DNA from 4 places in the Clostridium sp. FP1 genome. Region 3 is predicted to be linked to each of the others. Evidence: a T-box and tRNA genes for the amino acid it is inferred to sense, from the RefSeq annotation. Region 3 holds a T-box; the other regions hold tRNA genes.

Evidence for each region. The T-box of region 3 lies ahead of leuS (leucine--tRNA ligase). A T-box ahead of a tRNA ligase gene usually reads a tRNA of that ligase, here a tRNA-Leu.
Region 1: it encodes a tRNA-Leu, which carries the amino acid that the T-box ahead of leuS (leucine--tRNA ligase) is inferred to sense. The anticodon was not compared.
Region 2: it encodes a tRNA-Leu, which carries the amino acid that the T-box ahead of leuS (leucine--tRNA ligase) is inferred to sense. The anticodon was not compared.
Region 4: it encodes a tRNA-Leu, which carries the amino acid that the T-box ahead of leuS (leucine--tRNA ligase) is inferred to sense. The anticodon was not compared.

Annotation. Positions count from the first base shown of each region.
Region 1 covers NZ_JAAMNJ020000001.1:3,694,420-3,700,218, forward strand. Annotated here, with positions in the region: gene polA (DNA polymerase I) at 1-877, opposite strand, end outside; gene glsA (glutaminase A) at 914-1,831, opposite strand; tRNA gene G9F70_RS18085 (tRNA-Leu) at 2,066-2,152, shown strand; gene G9F70_RS18090 (hypothetical protein) at 2,815-3,708, opposite strand; gene G9F70_RS27080 (hypothetical protein) at 3,871-3,996, opposite strand; gene G9F70_RS18095 (hypothetical protein) at 4,096-4,500, opposite strand; gene G9F70_RS18100 (hypothetical protein) at 4,615-4,938, opposite strand; gene G9F70_RS18105 (YhcG family protein) at 5,256-5,799, opposite strand, start outside.
Region 2 covers NZ_JAAMNJ020000001.1:1,204,782-1,210,580, reverse strand. Annotated here, with positions in the region: gene G9F70_RS05915 (transposase) at 1-224, opposite strand, end outside; gene tnpA (IS200/IS605 family transposase) at 242-643, opposite strand; gene G9F70_RS05905 (uroporphyrinogen decarboxylase family protein) at 710-1,252, opposite strand; partial or broken gene G9F70_RS05900 (MetQ/NlpA family ABC transporter substrate-binding protein) at 1,314-1,775, opposite strand; partial or broken gene G9F70_RS05895 (methionine ABC transporter permease) at 1,744-1,842, opposite strand; gene G9F70_RS05890 (hypothetical protein) at 2,066-2,863, shown strand; tRNA gene G9F70_RS05885 (tRNA-Leu) at 2,952-3,036, shown strand; gene G9F70_RS05880 (MBL fold metallo-hydrolase) at 3,082-3,987, opposite strand; gene G9F70_RS05875 (oleate hydratase) at 4,402-5,799, shown strand, end outside.
Region 3 covers NZ_JAAMNJ020000001.1:4,476,942-4,482,740, forward strand. Annotated here, with positions in the region: gene G9F70_RS21315 (class IV adenylate cyclase) at 1-1, shown strand, start outside; gene G9F70_RS21320 (DUF5685 family protein) at 1-945, shown strand; gene G9F70_RS21325 (J domain-containing protein) at 929-1,561, shown strand; gene G9F70_RS21330 (hypothetical protein) at 1,572-1,790, opposite strand; T-box leader at 2,514-2,744, shown strand; gene leuS (leucine--tRNA ligase) at 2,860-5,343, shown strand; gene G9F70_RS21340 (GTP pyrophosphokinase family protein) at 5,443-5,799, opposite strand, start outside.
Region 4 covers NZ_JAAMNJ020000001.1:3,689,213-3,693,422, reverse strand. Annotated here, with positions in the region: gene polA (DNA polymerase I) at 1-742, shown strand, start outside; gene coaE (dephospho-CoA kinase) at 800-1,414, shown strand; gene G9F70_RS18065 (lytic transglycosylase domain-containing protein) at 1,404-1,970, shown strand; tRNA gene G9F70_RS18060 (tRNA-Leu) at 2,088-2,169, shown strand; gene G9F70_RS27075 (hypothetical protein) at 2,565-2,687, shown strand; gene G9F70_RS18055 (hypothetical protein) at 2,888-3,457, shown strand; gene G9F70_RS18050 (GNAT family N-acetyltransferase) at 3,658-4,182, shown strand.

The DNA of each region.
Region 1 (5,799 bases), 780 kb from region 3:
AATCCTTATCATCTGCTATTTTTCCTATTAGTGATTTAAACTGTAATTTATAGAATAAATCTTTTACAGCACGTACATCATAGTTTTCTTTTGATTTAATTGAATCTAAATCTATTTCCATAGGCACACTAGTAATAATAGTAGCTAATTTTTTACTAAAAATAGCCTGCTCACTATAAGTTATTAAATTTTCTACAAGCTTTTTGCCACTGATTTTTTCAATATTCATAAGGACATTTTCTATACTCTTATACTCTTTAATAAGCTTATAAGCAGTTTTTTCACCAACTCCTGGTACTCCTGGAATATTATCCGAAGCATCTCCCATTAAGCCCTTTACATCTATAAATTCAGTAGGGGTTACTCCAAAATCCTCTATTATTCGATTTCTATCATATATTTCTTTTTCTGACATTCCTTTTTTATTTATTACAACTTTAACATTATCTGTGGCAAGTTGAAGTGCATCCCTGTCTCCTGTTACTATAAAGACTTCTAGTCCCTCTTTTTCTCCAATTACAGATAGTGTTCCTATTAAATCATCTGCTTCAAATCCATCTAATTCAAAAATGTCTATAGCCATTTTCTCTAAAAGTTCCCTAACTATAGCAAACTGTCCTATAAGCTCATCAGGCATTTTCTTTCTACCTGCCTTATAATCACTATATTCTTCATGACGAAAAGTAGGTGCCTTTCTGTCGAAGGTTGTAACAATATAATCTGGCTCAAATTCCTCTTTCATTTTTAAGAGCATATTTGTGAAACCATAAACTGCATTAGTATATATCCCATCTGAATTTGTTAGGGCTGGTAATGCATAAAATGCTCTGTACATAAGACTATGACCATCTAAAATTAATAACCTTTCTTTAGACATTTTAAATCCCTTCTTTCTGCTATGATTACATTTTTTTTAAAATATACTTAAATCTAATTCCTTAGATAATTCTTCTAAAACCTTTATACCACCAATACTATTACCTTTTTGATCCAGCGCAGGTCCAATTACACCAACACCCATTCTCCTAGGCACTGCTGCCATTATACCTCCACCTACACCACTTTTTGCAGGTATTCCTATATGCACTGCAAAATTACCTGAACCATCATACATGCCACAAGTAACCATTATAGTTTTAATTATTCTAGTAGCTTCTCTAGATAAAACTCTTTCATTCTTAGAAAAAATCACACCTGAATTAGCAAGCATAGCTCCTATTCTTGCTATATCCCTACAATTGACCTCCATTGAACACTGCTTAAAGTATACATCTAAAACCTCTTCCACATCACCCTCAATAACACCTGTGCTCTTCATGAAATAAGCCAGTGATCTATTTCTATCCCCTGTAGCTTTTTCAGAGGTATAAACACCTTCGTTAATATAAATATCAGGATTACCTGTAATTTTCCTCGTAAACTTTAAAATCCTATTAAACTTTTCCTCTGCAGTATCACCTGTAATTAATGAAACTACTGCAATTGCTCCAGCATTTATCATTGGGTTTATAGGTCTTTGGTCAATGTTCTTCTCTAAATTTATTATGGAATTAAAGCCAGCTTCTGTAGGCTCCATTCCTATTTTAGTAAACACATAATCTACTCCATTATCAATTATGGCTAGCATAAGTGTAACAACCTTTGATATACTTTGTATTGTAAATTTTGTTTCATAATCCCCTGCGAAAAATTCTTCTCCATCAAGAGTAGTTACGCAAATACCTAGAGCCTCTCCATCTGCTTTAGAAAGTTCTGGTATATATGAGGCAACTTTGCCTTCCTTAGTATAGTGTCTATTTTTTTCAATGATAGTATCCAATATTCTTTTCATGTTACCCCCCTGACTAAACAATACAATAAAATGTATTTTTTTATATTAGTATTTACATGTACACTACATATAATACTATACTTTGAATGGTATTTTCAATTCTTTGTGGAAAATTAAATGTTACATTGCTTAATATGGAATCAATACTTTAATCAAAATGAAAGCAGATATAAATTTTTACTATAACTATTGCATTAATTATATATATATGTTAAAATAATTCTTGTCAGACATGCCGAAGTGGTGGAACTGGCAGACGCGCTGGACTCAAAATCCAGTGGTAGCAATACCGTGCGGGTTCGATTCCCGCCTCCGGCACCATATAGTTTACAAAGAAAAGAACATTTAGGAATATTCTTCCTAAATGTTCTTTTCTTTGTTTTGTCCGCTTTTACTTTAAGTGAGGTTAAAACAGAATGGGACAGGTTAAAATTAAAGTTGGAAATTAAAAAGAAATATATTCTTTTTGATTAGAATTTTTTCTTAATAAATATGATAATATCAAAGGTGGAAGGAACCCTTGCCAGATCTAATATTAATTTATTCTTCTAAATTTTACTTGCATCTTCTCCATAAAGTCTGTAATGATAATTTTTAACTTTACTTAGTATCATAAATATTTTACCTCCATTCTTCTAATTGTTTAATTTTACTAATATCTTCTTAGTTTTTATTTATAATTAATTCAATAAAATTAATTCATATTAAACAGTTATTCTATCGCAATTCTCAAATTCTTTATATTTGGCACCTACTTTTTATACGGCTTCGCAATACAACATACTAAGCTTTATTAAATTCTATTGGTTAGTTAACATCTCTATTATCGGCATCTTAACTTCACATTGTCGACAAACAGTATAGCTTAAGAATAACTAGAAGTTCAAATCACAATGATATTTGTATATCGTTTAAGTATTTACGACGTGTCAGGTCCTTATACGACGGTTTACCAACTATACAAAATGTATTGTTTAATTCACTTACAATGTATCTCTATAGATATTTACTTCTGTAATGCATTCATCAATAATTGCTTCATAATTCCGTTCATATACTTTTAACCCACTAGGAAACTCAATTAACTTATTTCTAATAATGTTATATATATCTTCTTTACTAATACCGTATTGAAAGCAATTCTCAAAATCTATAAGTACAAAATAAAAATAGTAGTCACCGTTAATATAATCACTATCACCACCATGATAGCAACAATTCTTATCATCAAGGTTTAGTTTCTTACGATCCATCAATATCCTATAACAATTATCATTAGTGCAATCAATATTATATTTATTAGAAATACTAAATTTATGAATTCCTAAATTATCTACTAAATCTGAACATGCATCACCGCGAATATACCAAACCTTAGGATATTTTTCTGATTTTTCTTCTGGAAGTGCATACAGCTTGCCATTTTCAGTTAATAAATTTAGATATTTTCTTTGCTCATCCTTTATATCGTAATTAAACATTTGGAATGCAGTATCAAATATGATGGCAGCTAAGATAGATTCTTTTAAGCTATTGGACGCACTCCAAGTCAATTTAAATAGTAGATCAACATTAGTTTTATCTAGTGTAAAATTCGTTATTAACCATTGTTTAGTATTAAATATTTCATTTATTGAATCTTTAACTAACGATAACACTACCATTAGGCAGTAAAATATTGCAAATAATATGTATACATATTTTATATCAGTATTCTCTTTGTTTCCATATTTACGGCTTTCTCTAAGAAGTTGAGTTATTTCCTTAGTATAAAAATAAAATATGATAACACTAGTTATTGGAGAGATAATATTTAATAGTTCGGGACTTTCCTTATAATACTGGCTTGAAATGAGATAAGCACATAATAATATCATTGGAAACTTTGAAAATTGCCATAATATCTTGAGCGGTGTACTATATTCATTTTTAAATTTTTGTATTTTAATTTGCAAAAGTTTTTTCGTTTTTTAACTATTAGTTTTAGTAAATTTAAAAATATGCATACAAAATTTAATATATTCTTTTGTATAGTCACTTTAAATAAAGACACTTTGCTTAACTACTTTTTTAAATCCATTTATCTTGCCTTCATATCGGTAAACATAGTAAGAGTTTTTATTCACTGTAACTAAGTGAAAATCTTCTTTGTTAAATTCATTCATTCTAGTTTTATCATAAGGCGTTAGCTGCTACGGTATTGTTACATCACCACACTGTAGTAAAATACCTACAACTTGATGTCCATAAACTTGTTTACCTTCTTAGTGAGAAAAATGAAATTGGCATTTCTCTATAGGATTTTTAGCCTGTGACGAAGGCTTTGTTTTCTTACAGATAGTATCATCAATAATCACATAAATAGGCTTACCTGTATCTTTTGATAACTGCCATATTTTTTTAATTGCAAATTTTTGTAATGCTCGTAAAATATACTCTTCATTCCATGGACTGTTGGATAAAAAATTTCCTACGGAAGTTCTATGCCTTGAGCTATAACAGCTCTCACTTATACGACTAACTTTACCATTGCAACCACGATCTACGGTCCCAAACACGAAGGCACAAATATGTTTAAGTTGTGGCAGTGTTAAATAAAGTAATATCTTAATTTCTATAATAAAGTTGTTAATTGATTTATCATATGGTATATTATTTTCTGTAGGCATTTTTCATCCATCCTTTAGTTATATTTCTTTGCAGTAATATAATGCCTTAGGATGGTGAAAATGTCTATTTTTGTGCTCTTTTTTCTTATTTCCAGAATATGTTATCAAATTTGCTCATTTATAGTTTATATATAAATATATTTTTTTATAATAACGTAGATGAATGTAATCTGGATTATTATAGTACGGGCGTTTTATTTCATTGGAAGAAAACTCTGGTTTAATTTCTCGTAATAGTTCAAATTGTAATTCAAGAATATCCTTGCAATAATTTCTATTAATTAAATATTCAATAACACCATCCTCATCTGAATAAACGTTACTTTCAATAAGCTCAAAACACTTATCGAATTTTTTATCTACTATCTTACAAGCAGTGATTATGTCGTCATAAAGTTCCGTGCACATTGGCTTATTATGAGCAACCACGTTTATCATTTGATTAGGTATCAGTAAAAACTATCTCATGCTTAGCATCTATTTTATGTTATTTCAACATAAAACTATTTTTCCCTGCAATATTTATAAAAATAATCAAAAAAAATAAAACTCTGAGATTACCTCAGAGTTTTATTTTTAATCTTTAACTTTATAAATACTATTTTACTGGTGTACTTGTGTATTATATTATATGATATCCTATAAACACCGTAGAGCCTACATCAGGGTAATTTTCACTCACTAGAACTCATACCAATCACTCCTAGATTTTTTCTTATCTCATTCTTTAGGCGTCTGCTTTACCAAATATTTCTCTATTCCTCATTTTCATGCATGATTTCTTCAACCTCAAGTATCTCTCTATCCTTATTTATTTCTCTCTTTAATTCTTCTTCCGTAGGCATATAAAGCATATACTTTGAGGCAAATATTTGTTTACTCTCTTCTAAAATCGAGTATTTTACTATAGTTTCATTTTTTTCAGAACATAATATAATCCCTATAGTTGGATTATCATCTCCGCCCTTTATTTTTTTCTCATAGTATCTAACATAGAAATCCATTTGACCTAAGTCCTGATGAGTTAATTTACCTAGTTTTAAATCTATTAACACAAAACATTTAAGCAAATAATTATAGAAAACTAAGTCCACATAGAAATGCTCTCCATCAGCTGTTATTCTTCTCTGTCTTCCTACAAATGAAAATCCTTTTCCAAGTTCTAAAAGAAACTCTTGTAAATTATCTATTAATCCTTGTTCTAAATCTCTTTCTAGAAACTTTTTATTTTCTTTTAAATCTAAGAATTCTAATATGTAAGGGTCTTTAACCATATCATTTATACCTTTAGAAGGTTCT
Region 2 (5,799 bases), 3.3 Mb from region 3:
CCATATTTTTTATTTAATTCATTGAATTGTTTGTTACGGTCTTTTCCTATAGTCATTTTAACAACTTTCCTATATTCTTTAGACTTTCTCATGCTATTATATCTTTTATATAATTCTCCTAAACAGCTATTATATATATTCCTACTTATTTCTAATCTTTTATTTAAAATCTTTTCTTGATATTTTTCCGTATCTAGCTTTACTGTTAAAATATAATTTGGCACAGTATTCACCTCGCTTTTTAATATCTTGTTTTTTGACTTTCCACATATTTTTTTACCGTTTCACTACTTACATTTCCTGCAGTTGATATAAAATAACTTCTAGTCCATAAACTAGGCATTTTCTTCAATTCGTTAAACTCGTCTCTCAAAACCCTACTTGTTACACCCTTTATTTTTTGCATAATATCAGAAGGACTTAATGTTGGAATACAATTCAAAAACATATGAGTATGGTCTTTATCACATTCTATTGCGATAATTTCAATATCTATCTCATCACATACACATTTGACCATATTCTTAAATCTTTCTTCCACATTAGGTATTAAGAATATTTTTCTTCTATACCTTGGGCAAAATATAAAATGATAATTAATTAAACTTACTGTAGTTTTAGTTGTTCTATATTTATTTTCCATAATTAAAGTATATCGCAAAATGTGTATGTTATCAATGCTTTTATACCCTAAAACAAAACTAGTTTCTTATGCTATCCATCCCACACTTGAAGGAGTGGGCTTTCCGCACAAATATTGTAATTCACTCCAAATCCCTTTTGTTTTTCCACATATATGAAGGGATAACTTTTTACCTGTTATCTTATATATTCCATCTATAGTTTTTTTAAGATACGGCTTTGAAAATTCATTAAATATTATCGGCAACCTACCGTCTTTATATGGATTTACAATATCCATGTTTTCTAACATTTTATAATCTTTTAAAACAGAATCTATTAAAAACGAAGCTCTTGTGTCACTATACCCTATATTACTTCCAAGGGCTTCGGCCATTCCTCTTAAAGTTACATTAATTCCACAGCTTTCTGCTCCAAATTCTCTTACTATAAATTTTTCAGCTTGAAGCATTTTATCAGAATCAAAATAATATTCTTTAACATTTATATCTGCGTATACTGCTACTGTTTCTTCGAATATAATAGCACAAGGTAATCTGTCTACTTCTTCTCCTCTAAAATAAGCTTCTCTTCTCTCTTTAGAAGTCATTTCATCTCTAAAAATACCCACCCTTCCACCTTCCCTTTATAATTTATAGTTTTTTATATTTTTTATCATTAGTCTTCATAAATTAAAATAAATGTATTTTCGTTCCTTTACTTTTTTCTTTTATAAAGGTTTTAACTTCATTACTAGTTAAAGCTTCTTCAACTTCCTTTGCCCATTCTTTCTCTTCTTTTGTTACTAAAACAATACCTTCTTCTTGCGCAAAAGCTAAAGCATTTTCTGAGTTTTTACCAGCTTTCAACATAACATCCGCCATAACTATAGGCATATCAGTATCATTTAATACATTTGCTAAATTTAGTCTTTCCATTTCAACAAATTTTAAATTATGTTTATTTTCAGCAATATCTAAAACATTTGGTACTTTAATGTCATCTTTAATCTTAATTACTCCTTCTTTATCCAATAACTTTAATGCTAATGCTCTATTAGAGTTATCATTAGATACTGCAACTGTCATTCCATCTTTAATATCAGATATCTTCTTGACTTTATTCGAATATAACCCTATTTGAAGCCCCAAAAGATTTAGCTGCTCCTATTAAGCTAGGATTTACTTCTTTTAAACTACTTTTTATTAATCTAGCAATAAATGTTTATAAAATTCATCTTTAGTGATTTACTTCTACCATCATTTTTCAAATCATATATTTTAGCCCAATGAAAATCTAGAGTTTGTTTTTTTATAGCCTTCATTAAACGTTAATAATTCTGCCACCCCGTTGTCACTAAAATGTAATAGGCTATAAATATGGTATATTTATGATTAAATTTCAGATTTCACACAATAAAATATACATATTGGAGGAAATAATAATGAAAAAAATAAAAGAAGTTAAATTTAACAAAATTGCTGCACTAGCAATTATAGTATCAGTATCTGGTTCAGGTTCATCCGCTTACGCACTTACTTCATCAAATAGTAAATCACAAAATACCAAAATTTTAAATGCGCAACATTATAAAAACAGTATCAATATTATAAATAAATTAGATAGTCTTGTTACTTCAGGAAGTATTAACCAATTTCAAAAAGCCGCTGTGATAAAATATCTTGTAACTTATAAACAAGCAATACCAAACCCAAGTATTGATAAGTTATCTACTACTGGAGAGGTTTCTAAAACAGATGAAGCTATTATAACCAATCTTTTTGCAAATTATAAAAATTCTATCTCAAAAGCTATTAAGGATAATTTTAGTTCTAGACTAAACAGCCTTATAGATTTAGGAACTATTACTGAGCTTCAGAAAAAAGAAATTATGAATTTATTTCCTACTTCTGAAGCTAGCACAGAGGGGCTTATAGATATTGATACCCTTGTTACAAATAAAATTATAAGTAAAAATCAAGAAATCACTATATTAAATAGCTTTACCTATTGTAAAAAATCCACCTCTAAAACTATTAATGATATTTTACTATCCAAACTTGATAAGTTAATTTCAATAGGAACTATCAATGGTGATCAAAGGAACGCGGTAATAAATCTTGCTAAAATTTCCAATGATGATTCACAAAAACTAGAATTGCATAGAAGGCTAGATACCCTTGTTGCTGTAGGCACAATAACTAAAGACAATGAAACCAAAATAATAAATGCTTTACTTTAAAAATAAATAAAATATTGTGTTGACATATATAGGGATAGATGATATTATAATTTATATTAATGAAACGTTTTCATTAATGATAATCTACGCAGATGTGGCGGAATTGGCAGACGCACTAGACTTAGGATCTAGCGCTTTACGGCGTGCAGGTTCAATTCCTGTCATCTGCACCAAAAAGCATTCATTTTATGAGTGCTTTTTTTATTTCTCAAAATTTACTACATATATGATGAAGCTTTTGAATATTTAAGAAATCCCTTATCCATATTTAGCTCTATCATTCCTGTTTCATTTAAATATTCAACATAAGACCTTAACATTCTTACTATTATGGTATATCTATATTTGCTTTTTACATGAATATTAAAATTTTCAATAACAGCCTTCAGGATGTCTTCCATTGTCATAGAACCCTCAATGACAGTATATATTCTTGAAGCCCTGCCCTTATAAAAGTTTATATTATCAGTTATAAGTTCTGTAATATCATCGTACATACCTTTGTGCGCCACCACATACTTGCTATATTTTAAGTCATAAAGCTTTAATTTACTTTTCAAATCCTCACTGAGTATATAAGCGTAGGGCATTTTAGCACCCCTCATTACTTCATAACTTATAAGAGTGTCCCCTAGATATGCAACATCATCAGGGGTAGTGATACATATATGCGCTGGACTGTGTCCTGGTGTATGTATAATCTTAAATTTAATATCCCGAACAGTTATGCTATCTTGGTTATCCGAAATCATAATGTCCGTTTCACAAACCATATGTCCAAAATGCTCTGTAACTTCGGATAATGTTTGGATATTATAATAAAGTTTGAGATTCACTGTTGAACTGCAAATAAGAGCTTCATAGGCTGGCATAGCTATAATACAGTTATATTTTTCCTTCAAATATGCATTATTTCCTACATGATCTATATGTGCATGACTACATATTATAGCAGCTACCTTAAACTTATTTTTTTCCAAAAGCTTATCTATTCCTTCTCTTTCACCTTCTGCCCACCCTGAATCCAACATAATAATTTCTTCATTATTAATTTTATAAAAAGGTATATATGTCATTCCAGTATCGATACAAAATGTATTTCCCTTTATTTCTTTTATTTCCATGTATTATATTTAGCGAGATAGTGTGCTATTAGTACACAAAAACACCAAATAGTCACTTCCTTTCTTTTTTTATTATTAACGTACATTTTCTTTTTTTAAGCAAAACTCATTCATGACAAACATTAATAATAAATTTTAAATCTCACGTTTTGTATTTCTATAATACAATATAAAATCAATTAATACCATCAGAAAATTTATAATCAAAGCCAATTGGCTTTTTTTTATAGTTTTAAGCAAAACCATACACTTTAATATATATGTATAATTTTCAGACAGTTTTACAAAAGTGATTGTACCCAATATTTATAGTTAGATTTATACTGCTCTTATAACAAGTTGACAACTTGGTAAATATAAAATTTCTGTAGGCTCATAGCTTATGGCATAATTTTTTAAATGGAGGGGTTTAAAATGAAATTTAATTTTGATCAAACTATTGATGTAGAAAAAACAAATGCTTACATGGTTGGTGCTGGACTTGCATCAATGGCAGCTGCAATATATTTAATTAGAGATGGACATGTACCAGGTAAAAATATTCATATATATGAAGAATTAAATATAACAGGTGGTAGTATGGATGGAAATGGTGATGCTGAGCAGGGTTATGTAATTCGTGGTGGAAGAATGTTTGATAGGGAAGCTTATGCTTGTACTTTTGGAATAATGGAAAGTATACCTTCATTAACTGATCCTAAAGTTTCAATATTGGATGAATTTAATGCTTTTAACAAAAAAATTCATACCTCTGCAAAGGCAAGATTAATAGATAATGATGCTAAAATAACTGATGTATCAACTTTAGGGTTTGTTCGCGCTGATAGACTGGCATTAATGGATATAATTGTAAATTCAGAAGATTCTTTGGGCACAAAAACTATTCAAGAGTGTTTCCCAGACTCATTTTTCAAAACAAATTTTTGGCTTCAGTGGACTACACTCTTTGCATTTGAGACTTGGCACAGTGCTGTAGAATTGAAGAGATATATTCATAGATTTATTCAAGAATTACCACGTTTAAAGGATTTATCTGGAATACGTCGTACACCATACAATCAATATGATTCAATGTTATTACCTATGACAGAATGGTTAAAGTCACAAGGTGTTAATTTTGAATTAAACTGTAGAGTAACTGATTTAGAATTTAAGCCATCAGATACTGAAACTACAGTTACAGCATTCAAATGTGTTAAAAACGGGAAAGAAACTAGAATAGAAATTGGAGATAAGGATTTTGCTTTTGTTACTATTGGTTCTTTAACAGCTGGTACAAGCCTTGGATCTATGACTACACCAGCAAAGATTAATGACAAACATGTAGGTGGAGCATGGGAGCTTTGGGAGAAAATAGCCAAGGGACGTCCTGAGTTTGGTAAACCACAGGTTTTTGATGACCGTGTAGAAGAATCAATGTGGGAGTCTTTCACAGTTACCCTTAAAGACCCAACAATGTTTAAGAAAATAGTAGAATTCTCAGGAAATAAGCCTGGTACTGGTGCTCATATGACATTTAGAGATTCCTCATGGCTCATGACAATAGTTTTACACAATCAACCACATTTTCTTAGTCAACCTGATACTGTACAAATTATCTGGGGATATTCACTGTTCCCATATGCAAAGGGTGATTTCGTAAAGAAGAGAATGGTAGATTGTACTGGTGAGGAAATATTAACTGAGGTATTATATCACCTAAACTTCAAAGATGATATGAAGAAGATTCTTAAAACATCTATTTGCATTCCATGTATATTACCTTTTACAACAGCACAATTTTTAACTAGAGCAAAGGGTGATAGACCTGCA
Region 3 (5,799 bases):
ATGTTTGGATATGTAACTCCATGTAAAATGGAAATGAAAATAAAAGACTTTGAAAAATTCAAAGCTTATTATTGTGGTTTATGTAATTCCATTAAAAATAGCTATGGTCAGCTACCAAGGCTTACTTTAAATTATGATATGACTTTTTTAGCAGTACTTCTAGATTCACTAGGCGACAATAAATGTAACTTTACTAAATTTAGTTGTGCAATTCATCCATTAAAAAAAAGAATTATGATTAATAATAATATGGCTTTAGATTATGCAGCTTTTTGTAATACTACTTTAGCATATTATAAGTTAATGGATGATGCCTGCGATAATAAAACAATGAAAAGCAAAGTTTTTTCAGTTTTTTTAAAGAAATATTTGCCAAAATCCAAAGTGGAATATAATGATGTAATGAGGTATACTAAGGAAAAGCTTTTACTACTAAATACTCTAGAAACAAATCCTGTGAATATATCCATAGATGAACAGCTATCCATAGATGAGCATCTATCCATAGATGAGTTATCTCATGTTTTTGCTGATCTTACGGGCTTTATAGTATCCTTTTATTATAAGGATGCACCCTTTAAGGATGATTTATATTGGCTTGGATATAACTTAGGTAAATGGATATACATTATAGATGCTTATGATGATTTAGAAAGGGATGTAAAAAGCAACTCTTTTAATGCTATAAGTTCATTATTCAATAAGGATAATCTGGATTTTAAAAGTTTTTCGAAATTAATAAAGCCAAGAATTGATTATATATTGACTACTTGCGCCCAGCAATGTTTGAAAAATTTAAGTTCATTACCCCTAATAAAAAATGAGGATATATTATATAATATATTGGAACTGGGACTCATGGAAAAAATGCATAAGGTTTTTAATGAAAATTTAGATATTGATTATTTAAAAGGAGTGGAATATAAAAATGGCAAATCCCTATGAAATACTTGGTGTACGCGAAGGCGCGTCAAAAGAAGATATAAAAAAAGCCTATAGAGAACAAGCAAAAAAATATCACCCTGATCAGTATGGTGATAACCCCCTAAAAGATTTAGCAGAAGAAAAAATGCAAGAGCTAAATGAAGCTTATGATTCACTTATGAAAAATACTAGTTCTTCTAATAGCTACCAGTCTTCAAATACTTATAATTCTTCCAACAATTACAATTCTTCTTCAAATGATGACTATACTAATAGAGACATATATCAATCAATAAGAATGGATTTAAATAGTGGAAACCTTCCTTTGGCTGAGCAAAAATTAGGTTCTATGAATACAAAAACTGCTGAGTGGAATTATTTAATGGGAATGGTTCATTTGAAAAAAAATTGGCATGATAGTGCTTACAATTTCATTAGCAAAGCCTGCTCTCTTGAGCCTAATAATGTTGAATATAGGCGAAGCTTTAATGAACTAAATACTAGAAACACAAATTATAGAGGTAACTATTATGGCAGGCGAAACAAAGATTCTGATATTGGTAATATGTGCATTAACTTATGGTGTGCAGATAGTCTTTGTGAATGTTTAGGCGGAGATCTTATTTCCTGTTGCTAATCATATTAATTTAGGAGATGATTTTTATGAAATCTAATAACATTGCTAAGGGTGGAATATTCGCAGCACTTAGTTTGATATTACTATACCTCTCTTCTGTTTTTCCTACAAATAGATTATTCATAATGGTCATAGCTTCTTGTATTATTCCTCTTTCCATTATACTTACCGGAATAAAAAATACTATAATAGTATATAGTGCTGTTTGTTTGCTTAGTTTATTTATCATACCCTCAAAGCTTATAAGCATTGCCTATATATTAATTTTTGGATTATATGGTTTTGTAAAATATTTCATAGAAAAATTAAGGAGTATTCCTCTAGAGTTCGTACTTAAGTTATTATATTTTAATATAAGCTCGGCTATAATTATATTTATATATAAATTACTATTATTAAAAATTCCTAATATAAATATATATTTATTAATACTCTTTCTGCAATTTAGTTTCCTAGTATATGACTATACACTTACAGTTTTCATCGCCTATGCAAATAAAAATTTGCTTAAAAAATTTAGTTAAGTCATATTAAAATGTTTCTAACCAGAGCTGAAGCATGAATATTAAAATGTAGTAAATTCAATGCCTAGGGGGTCTTTGATAAAAAAGTTTTTCGCGAACGCTCTAAAATATTCAAATTTTACGGAATACAACCTTAAATATAATTCCATTTAAGGTTAATTAAAGGATAATAACATCCCATAATTATGAAATATATTGCATTTATTAACTGAAATAGTGTTTATTTGTAAAATGGTTTTATGTGTAACCATCCATTATATCATAAAAAATGGTATATGTGTTGATTGAAGTCGTTTTCACGAAAAAAAGTTATAAAATTAAGCTGTTTTTTCATGCTTCAGCTCTGGTTTCTAACCCATGCACTTGACAGAAAATTCTATTTAAATTATAATAGGTGATAATACTTTTATAAACAAAGTATTATATAATAAATTGCTTTGATTAGGAGTAGTAGTATTTGTAGCATTTTAAAGAGAGCTGTTGCTTTGGTGTGAAACAGTAATGATATAATACGAACTTGCCTATGACCTTACTTTAGTAAAAGCTTACTTTAGTAAAAGCTTACTTGTAAAACAAGTACGGTTAAAACCGTTATATTCTTAAGTGAGGTGTAATGCCTAATTAGAGTGGTACCGCGGAATATTACTTTCGTCTCTTTGTTGAGATGAAGGTTTTTTTTATTTTCTATCTATTTCGAGCTCCATATAACCTTAAATGCTAAATCTAAAAACCCACAATTATTTTCTACTTTAGATCATACAAGGAGGAATATTAATGGCAAAATATAATACAACCATCGATGAAAAATGGCAACAAAAATGGGAACAAACTAATCTCTATAAATTTGATGAAAATAATACTGATAAGAAGCTCTATGTGCTTGAAATGTTCTCTTATCCATCTGGAAGTCAACTACATGCCGGGCATTGGTTTAACTATGGTCCCGTAGATACCTGGGCTAGAATGAAGAAAATGCAAGGTTACAATGTATTTCAGCCAATGGGCTTTGACGCTTTTGGATTGCCTGCTGAAAACTATGCAATAAAAACTGGTGTACATCCAAAAGATTCTACAGAGCAAAATATTACTACTATGGAAAAGCAATTAAAAGCCATGGGCGCAATGTTTAATTGGGATCATGAAGTTGTAACTTGTCGTCCAGATTATTATAAATGGACTCAATGGTTATTCTTAAAACTATTTGAAAAAGGTCTTGCCTACAGAAAAAAAGCCCCTGTAAATTGGTGCCCTAGTTGTAGTACTGTACTTGCAAATGAGCAAGTATTGGTAGATGGTTCTTGTGAAAGGTGCGGCACTCAGGTTACTAAAAAGAATTTAACCCAATGGTTTTTAAAAATTACTGACTATGCTGATGAACTATTAGAAAAACTTGATACCTTGGATTGGCCTGAAAAAACTAAATCAATGCAAAAACATTGGATAGGAAAATCTACTGGCGCTGAGGTTACATTTAAGGTGGAAGATTCAGATATAGACTTTAGTGTCTTCACTACAAGGGTTGACACCCTATACGGTGTTACCTATGTGGTACTTGCACCTGAAAATGACCTTGTAGGTGTTCTAACTAAAGATGAATATAAACATGCTGTGGTGACTTATAGAGATGAAGCTAACAAGCAATCTGATATAGAAAGACAATCTATTACAAGAGAAAAAACCGGTGTATTTACTGGTTCCTATGCTATTAATCCTATTAACGGAAGAAAGATCCCTATTTGGATTGCTGACTACGTTCTAAATACTTATGGAACTGGCATCGTAATGGCTGTTCCCGCTCATGATGATAGAGATTTTGCCTTTGCTACTAAATATAATTTACCCATTGAAAGAGTAATTGTTCCTGCTAATAGTGTAATCTCTGGTACAGAAACCGAAATAGATAAGGTCGAAAACCTTCCTTATACGGAACATGGAAAAATGGTAAATAGTGAAGAGTTTAATGGTTTATCTACCATCGATGGGAAAATTGCTGTAGTAAAAAAATTAGAAGCTCAAAATTTAGGAACAGAAAAAGTAAACTTCAGGCTTCGTGATTGGTTAGTTTCAAGGCAGAGATATTGGGGAGCTCCTATTCCAATAATTCACTGTGATAAATGTGGGCCTGTACCCGTACCTGAAGACCAACTTCCTGTAGAACTCCCTTATGACGTAGAATTTGCACCAGACGGAGAATCACCCCTAGCTAAATCTGCAGACTTTATTAATGTGCCTTGCCCAGTTTGTGGTAGTCCTGCCCACAGAGAAGCTGATACCTTAGATACCTTCGTTTGTTCTTCTTTTTACTATTTAAGATATGTAGATAACAAAAATAGTGAAAAGGCTTTTGATACAGACTTAATAAACAAAATGCTTCCTGTAGACAAATATGTAGGTGGCCCTGAACATGCCTGTATGCATTTACTATATGCAAGGTTTATCACCAAAGCTCTTCGCGATATGGGCTATTTAAACTTTGATGAACCTTTCTTGTCTCTTACTCACCAAGGTTTAATTTTAGGACCAGACGGATTAAAAATGAGTAAATCCAAAGGAAATACTATTTCACCAGACCAATATATAAAAGAGTTTGGCGCAGATGTGTTTAGAATGTACCTAATGTTTGGCTTTGGTTATACTGATGGTGGTGCTTGGAGTGATGATGGTATAAAAGCTATTGGAAAATTCGTTGATAGAATTGAACGAGCTGTAGACACTGGAATTTCCGAAATGTTAAAAGAAAGTAATAAGGAGGCTCCTCTCAATAAGGCAGAAAAAGAATTAAACTACTGGAGACATTTTGCAATAAAAGGAGTTACTGAAGACACAGAAAAACTTCAATTTAATACAGCTATTGCAAGACTTATGGAACTTACAAATGCTCTATCAAAATATGTTAATGAAGAAACTGTTAATAGTAATTTCTTAAAAGAAGTGCTTGTGGATTACCTTTTACTTTTAGCACCTTTTGCTCCTCACTTTGCAGAAGAAAAGTGGGAAACCTTAGGTATGGGTTATTCTATATTTAATCAAAGCTTTCCTAAATTTGATGCTAGTGCTCTAATCAAAGATGAAATAGAGATAGCTATTCAAGTAAATGGGAAAATTAAATCCAGAATAACTATAGCGCAAAATTTAGATGAAGAAGCTATAAAAAAAGCTGCTCTTGAAGATGAAACACTAATTGCTTCCTTAGAAGGTAAAACTATAAGAAAGATTATTATAATAAAAGGAAGATTAGTTAATATAGTAGCTTCTTAGTAAAAACTACTCACTGATCAGTATAAATCAAAAAAATAAGAGTAGGGAGTCTAGTTTAGACTCCCTACTCTTATTTTTTTGATTTATACTGTTTACATATTATGAAACTCCATACACATCTAAGGTCTTTTGAGTTGATTTAAGAAGACTGCTAAGCTCAAAGACTTCTCCTTCTTCTAGTAGCTTATTTAATTGTTCTCTATACCTAGTTGCATCCATTAATTTTCCTAGGGAAGAAATCATAAGAATATTATTCATTATATCAGATACCAAATTAGATTTAACCTCAAAGAGTTTTTGTGCGTCTTTAATCTCATCTTTAATTTCTAACATCTGCTGATCTAACTGAAAAGCAGCATCTGCAGCATTTTTAAGTTTTTCTCTTATATACTCTGGTATATCATGCTTATATTTATAATTTAGAGAATGCTCTACTGTAGCCCAAAAATTCATTGC
Region 4 (4,210 bases), 790 kb from region 3:
TGAAATGGGTAGAGCTATAAGACGAGTATTTATACCACACAATGATCAGTGTGTTATTTTATCAGCGGATTATTCACAAATAGAGCTTAGAGTTCTTGCTCATATATCTGGGGATGAAAATTTAATTGAAGCTTTCATTAACCACAGTGATATTCATACCAAAACTGCTTCAGAGGTATTTAATGTACCGCTTCAAGAAGTTACATCACTTATGAGAAGTAATGCTAAAGCTGTAAACTTTGGAATAGTATATGGTATTGGAGAATTTAGCTTAGCAAAGGATATAAATGTATCTAGAAAAGAAGCTAAAATTTATATAGATGCCTATTTTGCAAGATATCCAAAAGTTAAGCAGTACATGGAGGATATAGTGGTTGAAGCTGAGAAAAATAATAGTGTTACCACAATCTTTAATAGAAGAAGAGCAATCCCTGAAATAAACTCCTCAAATAAAATTGTCCAGTCCTTTGGAAAAAGACTTGCTATGAATACACCAATACAAGGGACAGCGGCGGATATTATTAAGCTGGCTATGGTAAATGTATTCCATAAATTAAAGGAGTCAGGGTTAAAAAGTACTCTAATACTTCAAGTACACGATGAATTAATATTAAATGTATATAAAGATGAGGCACAACAAGTTGAGAGTTTAGTTAAAGAGCAGATGGAAAATGTTATAAAACTTTCAGTTCCTCTAGAAGTAGGAATAAGTATTGGAGAAACTTGGTATGAGGCGAAGTAATTAAAAATTGAGAATTAAAGCCATAACTTTCAATTAGAAAAAGTGGGGGAGGATAAGATGCTTAAGGTAGGGATAACAGGTGGTATTGGTAGTGGGAAGAGCACAGTAACTAATATGCTAAAAGAAAAGCTCCTTCCAATTATTGATGCCGATATTGTAGCTAGAGAGGTGTTTATAATAAATCCTGAGGTAATCTCTCAAATTAAAGAGGAATTTGGGTATGAGTTTTTTGACGAGGAAGGTAAACTAAGGAGAAAAGAGTTTGGAAACTATATATTTAAAAATGATACCCTAAGAAAAAAGCTAGAGCGTATAATTATGCCTTTTATAATAAATGAAATAAACCGTAGGATAAAAGCTTATGAACAAGATAATTGTAAGGTATGTTTTCTTGATGCGCCTACTTTAATAGAGAATAATTTACATACCAGTATGGATGTAATTATATTAGTTTGGGTAAGCAGCGATGTTCAGATACAAAGGATTATGCTTCGGGACGATTTAGATTTATACGCAGCAATGGATAGAATAAGAGCTCAAATGCCAATAGATGAAAAAAGGAAGTTTGCGGATTTTATTATTGATAATGGAGGAAGCATTGAAAATACAAAGTTACAACTAGATTTGATTATTACACAATTAGAAAGGTTAGATGTGAAAGATGAAGTTTAAAAAAATTATAAAAATTTTATGCATAATTTTTTTGTGCATTATAGTAATTAATATTAAAAGTATTTTTAAAAGTTTTTATCCAATAAAATATGAAGAGCATATAGTTACGTATTCTCAAAGGTATAATGTAGATCCATGTTTGGTTGCAGCTGTAATTAAAGCAGAAAGTGATTTTAATGGAAAAGCTATGTCTAATAGAGGTGCCTATGGGCTTATGCAGATAATGCCAGATACGGGACTTTGGATTGCTAAAAATATGGAATTAAAAGACTATGAAGTAGAAAAATTATATGATAATGAAATTAATATTGCTATGGGATGTTGGTATATTGATAATTTAAATACCGAATTTAATGGAGATATAGATTTGGTGCTGGCGGCTTATAATGGTGGGCGTGGAAATGTTCAAAAGTGGCTTAAAAATAAAGAATATTCACAGGATGGAAAAAAATTAAATAACATTCCTTTTGGAGAAACCGATAAATATGTAAAAAAAGTAAAGACAAATTATAAAATTTATTTTAAACTATACGGTGATAAATTTAAGGTATCTTAAAAAATAACTAATATATTGACAATTCATATTAAACTGATATATAATAAATCTTGTAGTTATAAGCGGTGCAAGCTAATATGGCTATAAGATTTCCCCTTTATAATAAAAATAATATTTGCGATAGTGGCGGAATGGCAGACGCGCACGTTTAAGGGGCGTGTGGGAGACCATACGGGTTCAAGTCCCGTCTGTCGCACCAAGATTTTATGTTTTTGGAGTACTAGAAAAGAGAGGCGTACATGCCTCTCTTTTCTTGAGTTATATAGATAAAAAAATAAATTATCAAGATAAACCTTTGTAGGGGATGTTTTTGGTGTAGGGTAGACTGGTTTTAGCGTCTAGAAGCGGTTATAGAAGTAAAGGTTGGGAATGCAGGTAGGAATGTTCATAATCCAAGTTATGATGTGGTTAAATCGCAGATTACAGCGCGTTATGAAGTAGCTCAGGTTTATAGTACCACTTGCAAATTTTTATTTAGCAGAAGCGTATCATCAACACTTTTCCATTAAAAATAAAGAAGATAGAGAAAAATCCAGGAGAGATGAATTTTTAAAAGAAATGTGGAAAAACTAACATCTGAAAGAGGTGTTGTTTATGAAAGATAAAAAGAATAATTCTAATGAAAAACAGGAGAAGTCATTTAAGAATAAAGAAAATAATCCTGTTACTATGAACGGTGACAGTAACATGAGTAAACCTGTAAGAGGATTAAAGTAGCAAGGGAAATAAAGAGGGTGTGATTACCCTCTTTATTTTTATGGCATTTTTTCATTTGGTAGCGTGAAGAAAAGGTATATTACGTGAAATGCATTTATAGTAAAATACCCTTTCAAAAATTTATTATAAAAATTAGTATCAAAACGTTGCCTCTAGCATAAATTGTTAATGTATTAGTAATATGGAAAGTAGGGAGGGCAATGATGAATCTAGAGGGCAGAAACTTTGAAGATACAGATATGGATGAAGAATATGAAATGATTCCATTTGAACCTATGATGTATGGATATGGACAAATGAATAGCATGCCGAATATGGGTATGAACACAAGTATGGGTATGAACCCAAATATGGGTATGAACACAAGTATGGGTATGAACCCAAATATGGGTAGGCCAATGGGATACATGCAAGATGTAAATCCAAATATGGAAATGGACCCAGGTATGGGAATGAATCAATTTAATGAAGATATGTCTATGAATGGGCTTAATTCAATGTCTATGATGTATGGAGATGCATCTATGAAAGATTATGGGGATGAGAATGAGGGATTAAGGCAAATGGACAAATATGAAGATGAAGGTGGATATAATAATCAAAATAGAGTTAATCCAAAATACAATGATGTTGATGCTATTGTAAGAAAAATTGAAAGGTATAATCCTGCTATATTTAGAAGTTTGACCAGGTATGGTATGCCTTATGCAGAGGCAAGAAATATAGTTAGAAGAATTGTTAGACTTACACTTATGTATAGTGAGGAATAAAAATAGTCTTAAGTTCAACATAAAGCAGAAATAAATTACAGAAATCATTTATTTTATAACCCTATAAAAAATTATAGGGTTATAAAATTTATATGGCATTTTAAATGCTTAGTAATATATACTTTTTTTATTGAAGGAAATTTAAATGTAATGTAGAATTAATTACTAACGTAGATTTTAATTATCCAAGAGGTGAGAATATGTTTAATATAGATATTGTGTTTGATGATGTTAGTATCATGAGTGTAGAAAAAGAAGATATTACTAAAATTGAAGATTGGATTAATTCTAAGCAAGGATTTAATATAGATGCGAGTCAGGATTACGGGATTGTGGATTTCTACGAAAGATATTTAGAGTATTATGTAAGTGAGGGAGAATACTTTCTTAAAGTTTTAAGGGGTAGTGAACTTATAGGAATTATTAAAGGGAGAATAGAATTTAAAAATCCAAATGAAGTGTGGATTATGTGCTATTTAATAGAATTTGGATTATGTGATGTTGATGTAGCTACTACAATTATTGATGAATTCATAAAACATTTGTATAAAAATTATGGAATACGTAATTTCTATACTTTTGTTTCAGCTGATAATAAGGGTATGATGAAAATATGGAAAAATAATAACTTTGAAATAAGTAGAGTGACAAGTAATTTTTTAGAAATAAATAGCAAAGACAAGGATATTTTAATTTTAAAAAAAGAATTTAATTCAATAAAATGAAATAATGCTTATAATATTCAGTTCTTTT